2 regions of the Pasteurella oralis genome follow, and region 1 is predicted to be linked to the other one. Evidence: riboswitches for the same ligand, from Rfam matches in the RefSeq annotation. Region 1 holds a riboswitch; the other holds the start of a gene.
The links. Region 1 has a riboswitch for thiamine pyrophosphate ahead of ACFSAV_RS09815 (ABC transporter ATP-binding protein). Riboswitches for the same ligand answer to the same signal wherever they lie in the genome.

Region 1 (5,212 bases):
GCCGATACGGAAAAACTGACTCCCATTGCGAGTGCCAGAGTGAGTGTATTTTTAACTAATTTTTGCATCATCTTTCTCCTACTTTGTTTAACTTAAATCTAAGCCCATTTGCCAGAATGCAGATTCCATTCGGGTGGCAGTATTAAAAATATGTTGTAATTTCTTTATCTGTGTATCAGTTAAATTTGCGCACAGTGTGTCTAATAGGTTAGTAGTATTTTGTGCAGCTGTTTGAAATTCTTCACCTGAATAAGCATCAATCCATGCTTGATATGGATTATTTTTAGGACTAATATCACTTTCCACGATATGTTTGGCTATCACCGCATAACCAATGGCGCAAGGCGCAATAGCTGTGTAAAGTTCTGCTAAACCGTTTGTCATGCCTATGTCTAACACATAGCGTGTATATGCCACACAAGCAGCAGATTCTTTAGTGCTCAATAAAGTTTTTTCATCAATTCCCCAGCTTTCACAAAATTGAATATGCAGCTGAATTTCGTGCAACAATGCGCCAATTGCATCATGTGCGTTTTTCATTTGGACAAAATTTTCTGCTTTATAAATCCCCAGTGACAATGCTCGGTTGTATTGAAACAGAAATAAATAATCTTGTTTGAGATAGTGTTGAAAGCAGATTTTCGGCAATGTGCCGTTGGCAAGTTGTTGTACAAAGGGATGGTGAATATATGTTTGCCAATATTGGTTTGCGTTGTTGATGAGTTGTTGTGTTGTAGACATGTTGTTTCCTATCATTTTTAACGTAAGGTTTCATCTTTACTTTCTTTTACTTGTGCAAAAGAAAGGTATACCCCGACTAAGTAGCTTATCCTTGATTAAAAAGGAATTTTTTAACAATAAATAAGTTACTTTCACTTCGTTACGTAATGTTATTTCCTTAAAAATGCCTTTTCCAAGCAGGCAGCTTACACAAAGGCTTCATTGAGTTAGCTGGTTATAAAAGTGCGGTGAGATTTTAAAATTTTTAAAAAAATGACCGCACTTTAAAAGCACTTTATTCTGTTTCTTGTTTTGCTACTTCTGTAGCGTTGAATTTTCCATTAGGTCAATACTATGAAATAAAGACCCTCAATCTATGCAATTTTTATTTGCTTCGTTTACCCAGTGAGCTGTTGTTAAAATGCTATTCAAAAGCGCTTATTTACCTTTTGCTGATCTATCTTTGCCCAAACAAAGAAAAGTGAAATCACTTCAAATATCTTATCCATGGGATCCATCTATTCAGTAAATAATCCACACTGAAATACAGTGTTAAACTTATCAGCATCAAGATAAATAGTGCTGAAAACATTAAATCGACTTGCATGCGTGCATTTGCATGTAACATTAAATAACCCAATCCCTGCGAAGAACCGACCCACTCGCCTACAATTGCGCCAATAGGGGCGACAGAAACTGCGATACGTAATCCAGAGGCAAAAGAGGGAAGGGCTGCGGGGAGGCGGACTTTAAATAGCATTGCAATGGGTGAAGTTTTCATGGTTTTAGCTAATTCGAGCCATTGCATTGGTGTATTGCGTAGTCCGTCGTAACAGGCTGCGGTGACAGGGAAGTAAATAATCAAGATAGTCATAGCAATTTTGGAGGCAAGACCGTAGCCAAACCAAAGCACCAATAAGGGTGCAATAGCGAATACTGGAATAGCTTGTGAAATAACGAGTAATGGCAATAACAATGCGGATAAATGGGGAGATAGGCTGAGTAATAGCGCGGAGATTAAGCCTAATATAACACCCAAACTCAATCCTAAACCGATTTCTAACATGGTGACTTGTGCATGCTGCCAGAGTAAATCATAGCGACTGGTCAGTTGCGTTAAGATGTCTGTTGGTGGCGGCAACATATAATGTGGAATAGCAAAAAAACTGACCGCACTTTGCCAACAAATGAGTAAAAATAAAGCTAAAAAAGCGACTTTAATTAGGGAGATCACCTTCATCAAATTGCACCCTGCATCAGTTGGTTAAGTAGATATTGTTGTAATTGCCATAAATCGTGTTGCACGAGTTCTCGTGGTGTATCGCCTATAGGTGAAATTTTAGTGGATAACGTGGCAGGATAATGTTGCAAAATATAAATCTCATCGCTTAAACGAATAGCTTCTTGTGGATCATGTGTAATAAATAATACGGTTTTATCTTTCAATAAGGTATGAGCGAGATTTTGTAATTGTAAGCGAGAGATGGCGTCCAATGCCGAGAAAGGTTCATCCATTAAAATGATTTCTGCTTCCTGCATTAACGTACGAGCAAGTGCAATGCGTTGACGTTGCCCGCCAGACAGGTAATAACAGGCTTTATGTTGGTGGTTGTCCATGTTTACTGCAGTCAGCAATTGTTTAGCTCTAGCGATTGTCGCTGCATTTTTTGTGTTGTTCAAATGATGAATGAGTTGGACATTATCTAAAACAGATAGCCATGGGTAGAGCGCATCTTGTTGCGCCATGTAGCTGACTTTTCCCCCTTGTGGGAAATGAATTTCGCCTTGCGTTTTAGCAGTGTTTTCTAATCCTGCAATCGCACGTAATAACGTTGATTTTCCCACACCAGATGCACCGAGTAAGCTTATCCATTTTCCTTTGGGCAAGCAAAAAGAAAAATCAGCAAATAATGGCGCTTGATTATAACGCAAAGTTAAATTACGAATTTCAACGGCATTCATGGTTTAAACCATTCATTCAGCGTTGCAAGAAAAATAATTGAAAAATAGAAAATGATAAAAGAAAAGGGGGAAGTATTGGCATAATTAGTTTCCTACGTCAGTACGAGCTGTATCAGGTTCACGGGTATCATCTCAGCTTTACTTATTTTGTAAAGCACCCCGACTAAAGTGCAATAAGGCTACCTAAGTTAGTTAAAAAGAGAAGTAATTTATTAAAGAATTGTGATCAATATCACATTATTTAATTTAGTTGTGATGATTTCTTCAGCAGAGTATTCTATTTTAGTGAATGATTAAGGATAGTTTATGCTACAAACTTTGGGTTTATTTATTTTAACTGCATTAGCTGAAATTATTGGCTGTTGGTTACCTTATTTATGGCTACGTCAAGAAAAAAGCGCGTGGCTACTGATTCCAGCTGCGCTTAGCCTAACATTATTTGTTTATTTGTTGACCTTACATCCTACCGCAAGTGGGCGAATTTATGCAGCTTATGGTGGCGTGTATATTAGCGTAGCACTGATTTGGCTGTGGTTAGTTGATGGTCAACCTTTACGCTGGCAGGATTGGTTAGGCGTTGCTTTTTGTTTAATAGGTATGGCAGTAATTATGTTTACCGAGAAATCGGGTTAAAGAGAGTCATTTTATGAAATAAAATTGCATATGATAAAAAGCGACTATTATTTTTCGCGAGCTTTTTTAATTGGATGTCTCTCGTTCCTATCGACTGGGTGTTGGCGAGTGAGCGATTTAAGGACATTATTCGTCAGCAGTATGTGGAATTACAAATCAAATAAAGTTAAAAAACAGCAGCAACAAGTTAATATTTACTGCTGTTTTTTTATTGAGTAGATTAACTCGTTTGGCTTTCGGTTTGATTTTCTTCTGCTTTTACCATTTGTAACCGTTCGTTCTCGATATCATTATGTAATAATTCTACGGTAGGCATATTTTTATTGGCTTTTGCAGAAAGTGCTTTAAAACGTTCAACTTTTCCAACTAAGCCTTGCTGTCCAATAAGCGCGGTTACTGTGCTGTTGTAATGTGTACTGGCTGTAGAAATGCTGTTACCAAGCTTATTCAAACGTTCTGCAATTAAACAAATTTGATTATAAATGTCACCTGCTCGAGCACTAATTTCTTTAGCTTCACTATTCCCTCGCTCGATTCGCCATAAGTTTGCAACTGTGCGTAAAATAGGCATTAAAGTAGTGTGCGAAACGACAATAACATTTTTCTCGTAACCATAATTAAATAAGTTTGGCTCCATTTTCATTGCTTCGATATAAGCAGGTTCAAGGGCAATAAACATCAGAACAAAATTTGGGCTGCGCATGCCAATTAAGTTGCTATAATCTTTACGTGATAAGTCATCGATATGATTTTTTATCGCTTTAATATGTTCACGTAATTTACTGTGACGAGTTATTTCATCTTCCGTATTCACTGCATTTTCATAAGCAACTAATGACATTTTACTATCAATGATTAAATGCTTATTGTCAGGCAAATTTAACACAAAATCGGGGTAATTATGTTTACCTTCATTATCTTTAAAATGTGCTTGTGCAGTGTAATGTTGTCCTTCTATTAAGCCTGCCAATTGTAACGCTCGTTCCAGCTGTACTTCACCCCAATTACCTAGCGTTTTCTTTTCACCCTTTAAAGCAGAAGTCAGATTATCGGCTTGTTGCGACATAGTGAGCCCGATTTGCAATACTTTTTTTATTTCTGCCTCTAAACCGGCATTACCTTTTACTGATTCTGAATGGATTTCATTCACACGTTTTTGAAAACCTTCAATTTGCTCACGGAAGGGTTTAAGTAGGCTATCTAACGCGGTCTGATTGCTTTGACTAAAATGACGACTTTTTTCTTCTAAAATACGATTGGCTAGATTTTGAAATTCTATGCTAAGTTGTTGCTTACTTTGCTCAATATTTTGTTGCTGTTCAGCAAAATTTTTCTCTTTTTCTATTAGTGTAGTTTTGAGTTCAGTGAGTTCTTGTGAAAGTGCGGTCAGTTTGGCGATTAATTCACGATTTTCTTGTTCTTTGTGACTAAACTGAGCTTGACTATGCTCGAGTTGTTTTTGCAAACTTTCTGCTTGAGCAGTGGCGATACCAAAACGCTCTTTAAGTGCGGTGATTTTTTCTGAAATTTGAGCGTGACGTACTTGTTGTTCATCAAGCTCTTGTTGTAAATAGTTTAATTTTTCATCACGTTCAATTAAGCGTATTTGTAAACCTTCCGCAGTTGTTTGATATTTGACAACAGCTTGTTCTAATTGATTTTTTAGTTGCTGGGATGTTTCAAATTTGGTTAATAGTTGATTGAAATCTTCAATTGTTTTATTGAGATCCTGTTGTAGTTCCTGACTATCACGTTTTCGACGAGTGCTGATAAATAATAGTATGACACAACAAATCACGAGACCAGCAATAATCAGCAGAAATTGTGATGAAGTCAATTCAGATAGCATATTAACCCTTTCCGATAAAATTAACTAAGGATTAAAGTATAAAGGAAA
Region 2 (5,212 bases), on a different contig from region 1:
GAATTTACCCGTACCAGTAAATAAACGAGATTTAAATTGGTGACCAGCGATGACTAAAGCATCTTGTGTAATAGAATTTATGGTTTGCATATAATATCCTTGATGATTAACCGCCAGCAATTGCACGAAAAACTGTTAAACGATCATTGGCTTGTAATTGATAGGTGCTCCACTCTGAGCGAGGTAAAACCTGTTGATTCACTGCAATAGCTAAACCTTGTTGATTTAGTTTTTGCAGTTCAATCAGTTGTTGTATTGATAAGTTTTGCTCTAGATTGAGCTTTGCGTCATTTAAATAAATTTCCATAATTATCCTGCTGAAAAAAGAGATTTAACTATGGCAATGACAAATTTGACATTGCTTGTTGGGCTGTAAGTAGAGGGTTTGCCATGTGAGTTTTTTGGCATCAAATAATGTTAATTTGCCTGCACTAGAAACGTTTAAGCCCAATAGATATTTCAGAGCTTCAAGCGCTTGTAAACAGCCAATTGTACCGACTACAGGAGCGAGAATACCTGCTGTTTTACAGTTTAAGTGTGCTAGTTCTTGATCAGGATATAAACAAGCGTAACAACCTTGCGTATGATAATCTGTTAGGCTAATCAGTTGCCCTGATAAACCGATAGCTGCACCCGAAATGAGGGGTTTATTCAGCCCAACACAAGCTTGATTAATATGATGGCGTGTAGGCATGTTGTCTGTACAATCTAAGACTAAATTGACTTTTTTTGCCCAATAATTTAGCTGAGTCAAACCCAGTTGACCAGTAATGGTGACTAATTCGACTTGTGGATTAATCGCTGTTAAACGGGTTTTAGCTGCTTGTACTTTCGCAAGATTAATGTCTTTTGTACTGTATAAAATTTGGCGAGGAAGATTACTAATATCAACTGTATCAAAATCGGCAAGATAGACTTTTCCTACACCAGAACCGACTAAATACTGTGCTACAACAGAACCTAATCCACCTAAGCCAACAATCAGTATGCTACTTTTTTCTAAACGTATTTGCCCTTCAAGCCCACATTCTTCAAGTAATAGCTGGCGGCTATAGCGTAAAAATGTTTGATCGGATAATGGCATTTTGTATTCTCTGATTTAGTGATATAAAACTTGGCGAAAAGTGACCGCACTTTTGCATAAGAGAGGACGCATCATTTAGCGTCTTCTTTTTATTAAGCTCAATATTTAAATAATTTACAAAGTTATTGTGTTAAATGTTGGCTTTGATGATAAATTTCACTGCCTTTTTCACGGAATTTTTCTGCCATTTCACGCAAACCTTTAGTTTGGGATTCGTCTATATTAGTAACATCTATTTGTTGTAACTCTTTTGCGTAATCACGCACTTCTTGTGAAATTTTCATCGAGCAGAATTTCGGACCACACATAGAACAGAAATGAGCTATTTTGCCCGATTCTTGTGGTAAGGTTTCATCGTGATAGGTTCGTGCAGTTTCTGGATCAAGGGAAAGATTAAATTGATCTTCCCAACGGAATTCAAAGCGGGCTTTTGACATCGCATTATCGCGAATTTGAGCAGCAGGATGGCCTTTAGCTAAATCTGCTGCATGAGCGGCTATTTTATAAGTAATTAACCCTTGTTTAACATCGTGTTTGTCAGGCAATCCTAAATGCTCTTTTGGTGTCACATAACACAACATCGCACAACCAAACCAGCCAATCATGGCAGCTCCGATGCCAGAAGTGAAATGATCATAACCTGGGGCAATATCAGTGGTAAGAGGGCCTAACGTATAGAATGGCGCTTCGTGACAATGAGAGAGTTCTTCAGTAACATTACGTTGAATCATGTGCATTGGAATGTGTCCAGGACCTTCTATCATCACTTGGACATCATATTCCCAAGCAATTTTAGTGAGCTCACCTAGTGTATACAGCTCTGAAAACTGGGCTTCATCATTGGCATCTTGAATTGATCCTGGACGTAAACCATCACCTAAAGATAACGATACATCATAGCGCGCACAAATCTCACAAATTTCACGGAAATGAGTATATAAGAAATTTTCGCAATGGTGAGCTAGGCACCATTTTGCCATAATTGAACCACCGCGAGAAACAATGCCAGTTAAGCGTTTTGCTGTCATTGGGATGTAACGTAATAAGGTGCCAGCATGAATTGTAAAATAATCTACTCCTTGTTCGGCTTGTTCGATAATCGTGTCTTTAAAGATTGCCCAAGTAAGATTTTCAGCGACACCGCTGACTTTTTCTAATGCTTGATAGAGTGGGACAGTACCAATTGGCACAGGGCTATTACGAATAATCCATTCGCGTGTTTCGTGAATATGACGTCCAGTAGACAGATCCATTACTGTATCTGCTCCCCAACGAATAGCCCATACTAATTTTTCTACTTCTTCCTCTATTGATGAGGTCACAGCAGAGTTACCAATATTAGCATTGACTTTGACTAAAAAATTACGTCCAATAATCATTGGTTCTAATTCAGGGTGATTGATGTTACAAGGAATAATGGCACGACCAGCGGCGACTTCTTGGCGTACGAATTCAGGTGTAATATGGGGAGGAATTTGAGCACCAAAATTCTGTCCTTGATGTTGTTGTAATAGTATTCCGCTTTTAATTCTGTCTCGTCCCATATTTTCACGAAGCGCGATAAATTCCATTTCTGGCGTAATAATGCCTTGACGTGCATAGTGTAATTGCGTTACTCGTTTTCCTATTTTGCCTTGTTTGACTTGACGTTTAAGCTGAAAACGCAATTCATCTAATGTGTTATCTTGCAAGCGTTGATTAGCATATTCTGAGCTTAATCCTGTGAGGTATTCAGTGTCACTACGTTCTAAGATCCAAGCATCACGATAAGCAGGGATACCTTTAGTAACATCAATGTGTTGATTTTCATCGCCATAAATGCCTGACGTGTCATAAATAGGAATGGACTCATTAGCTTCATATTGCGGGTTATCTTTATCACCACCAACTAATGTCGGACTTAAATGAATTTCACGCATAGGTACTTGGATATCAGCTCGTGAGCCTTGCAGGTAAATGCGCGAAGAGCTGGGATGCTGATAACCTTTTAATGTTTGAATGAAACTTTGGGCTGAAGCACGTTTTTCACGGCGAGTTGTAAGTTTTGACATAAGCAAATATACCTTTTTAATGTGTAATAAAGTAAATTGCTTGTTGAAGTGAGGGAGGGGTGAACTCATCGCTTTAGTTAAATAAGGTTTCCCTTATCACTAAAGAGCGGTCTAATTTTGATGAATTTTAACTTGTTCCCTACGCAAGTATTAACCTAACAGGTTCGACGGATCCCAATATGGTCTCAGCTCGAAAGCACTCCGACAAGTGGGCAAGAGTATAAAAGTAAAGAAACAAAAAAAACAAGAAAGAAACTGAGAAATGTGAGCTATATCACAAAATAGTTGTGACTTTGGAGAGAAATAAGACAATTAATTGATTTATAAAACTTAACTTTGCTTTTACTCAACCTTTGCCTCTTAACCAAAAAACTAATTTAGTATATTATTTCATTCATTTGATATGACATAAAAAAGGAAAAGCTATGAAAAACATTAACCCAACATCTACTGCTGCATGGAAAGCCTTAGAACAGCATAACCAACAACAAAGTGCGGTGACAATTCAGCAACTTTTTGCTCAAGAAAAAGATCGTTTTGCAGATTATTCATTGATGTTTAATAACGAGATTTTGGTGGATTTTTCGAAAAATAATGTGACTAAAGAAACATTAGCGTTGTTACGTCAATTAGCAAATGAATGTGCATTATCTGATGCTATTGAAGCAATGTTTACAGGTGAAAAAATCAATAGAACCGAAGATCGTGCTGTCTTACATACGGCATTACGTAATCGAGCAAATACAGCAGTGTTAGTTGATGGGCAGGATGTGATGCCAGAGGTAAATGCGGTATTAGCAAAAATGAAAGCGTTTTGTCAACGTGTCATTTCAGGTGAATGGAAAGGTTATACAGGTAAAGCAATTACTGATGTGATTAATATTGGTATTGGTGGTTCAGACTTAGGGCCTTATATGGTTACTGAAGCACTACGTCCTTATAAAAATCATTTGAATTTACATTTTGTATCGAATGTTGATGGAACACATGTCGCGGAAGTGTTGAAGAAAGTGAATCCAGAAACGACCCTGTTTTTGGTGGCTTCGAAAACTTTTACCACTCAAGAAACTATGACAAATGCGATTTCTGCGCGTGATTGGTTCTTAGCAAGTGCTAAAGAACAGCAGCATGTAGCGAAACACTTTGCTGCCCTTTCAACCAATGCTAAAGCTGTAGCTGAATTTGGTATTGATACTCATAATATGTTTGAATTCTGGGATTGGGTTGGTGGTCGTTATTCATTATGGTCAGCGATTGGATTATCTATTGCATTATCAATTGGTTTTGAGCATTTTGAAGCTCTTTTAGCAGGGGCGCACGCGATGGATCAACATTTCCGTACCGCGCCAATCGAACAAAATATTCCAACTACTTTAGCGCTCGTTGGCTTATGGAATACGAATTTTTTAGGGGCGCAAACAGAAGCTATCTTACCTTATGATCAATACTTACATCGTTTTGCGGCGTATTTCCAACAAGGTAATATGGAATCAAATGGAAAATACATTGATCGTGATGGGAAGGAGATTAATAATTATCAAACGGGACCAATCATTTGGGGGGAACCTGGTACTAATGGTCAGCATGCTTTCTATCAACTTATCCATCAAGGCACGACTCTAATCCCTTGTGACTTTATTGCGCCAGCGCAAACACACAATCCACTTGCTGATCATCATGAGAAATTATTATCAAATTTCTTTGCGCAAACTGAAGCTCTGGCTTTTGGTAAAAGTAAGCAAGAGGTTGAAGCTGAATTTATCAATGCAGGTAAGTCACTAGATGAAGTGAAAGACATTGTGCCATTCAAAGTCTTTACGGGTAATAAACCAACTAACTCTATTTTAGTACAAAAAATGACACCATTTAGCTTAGGCGCATTAATTGCAATGTATGAGCATAAAATTTTTGTACAAGGTGTGATTTTTAATATTTATAGCTTCGATCAATGGGGAGTTGAATTAGGCAAACAATTGGCAAATCGCATTTTGCCAGAATTAGCTAGTGATGGCAAAATTGAAAGCCATGATAGTTCGACTAATGGGTTGATCAATCAATATAAATCTTGGCGTTAAGT

Region 2: another riboswitch for thiamine pyrophosphate. It lies ahead of thiC (phosphomethylpyrimidine synthase ThiC); the one in region 1 lies ahead of ACFSAV_RS09815 (ABC transporter ATP-binding protein).

What each region holds. Positions count from the first base shown of each region.
Region 1 is NZ_JBHUFP010000025.1:82,511-87,722, reverse strand. It holds gene ACFSAV_RS09830 (ABC transporter substrate-binding protein) at 1-68, opposite strand, end outside; gene tenA (thiaminase II) at 88-741, opposite strand; gene ACFSAV_RS09820 (ABC transporter permease) at 1,208-1,960, opposite strand; gene ACFSAV_RS09815 (ABC transporter ATP-binding protein) at 1,960-2,682, opposite strand; TPP riboswitch at 2,755-2,854, opposite strand; gene ACFSAV_RS09810 (YnfA family protein) at 2,989-3,315, shown strand; gene ACFSAV_RS09805 (DNA recombination protein RmuC) at 3,536-5,164, opposite strand.
Region 2 is NZ_JBHUFP010000007.1:37,082-42,293, forward strand. It holds gene ACFSAV_RS06245 (thiazole synthase) at 1-90, opposite strand, end outside; gene thiS (sulfur carrier protein ThiS) at 107-307, opposite strand; gene ACFSAV_RS06255 (HesA/MoeB/ThiF family protein) at 332-1,084, opposite strand; gene thiC (phosphomethylpyrimidine synthase ThiC) at 1,207-3,135, opposite strand; TPP riboswitch at 3,255-3,349, opposite strand; gene pgi (glucose-6-phosphate isomerase) at 3,561-5,210, shown strand.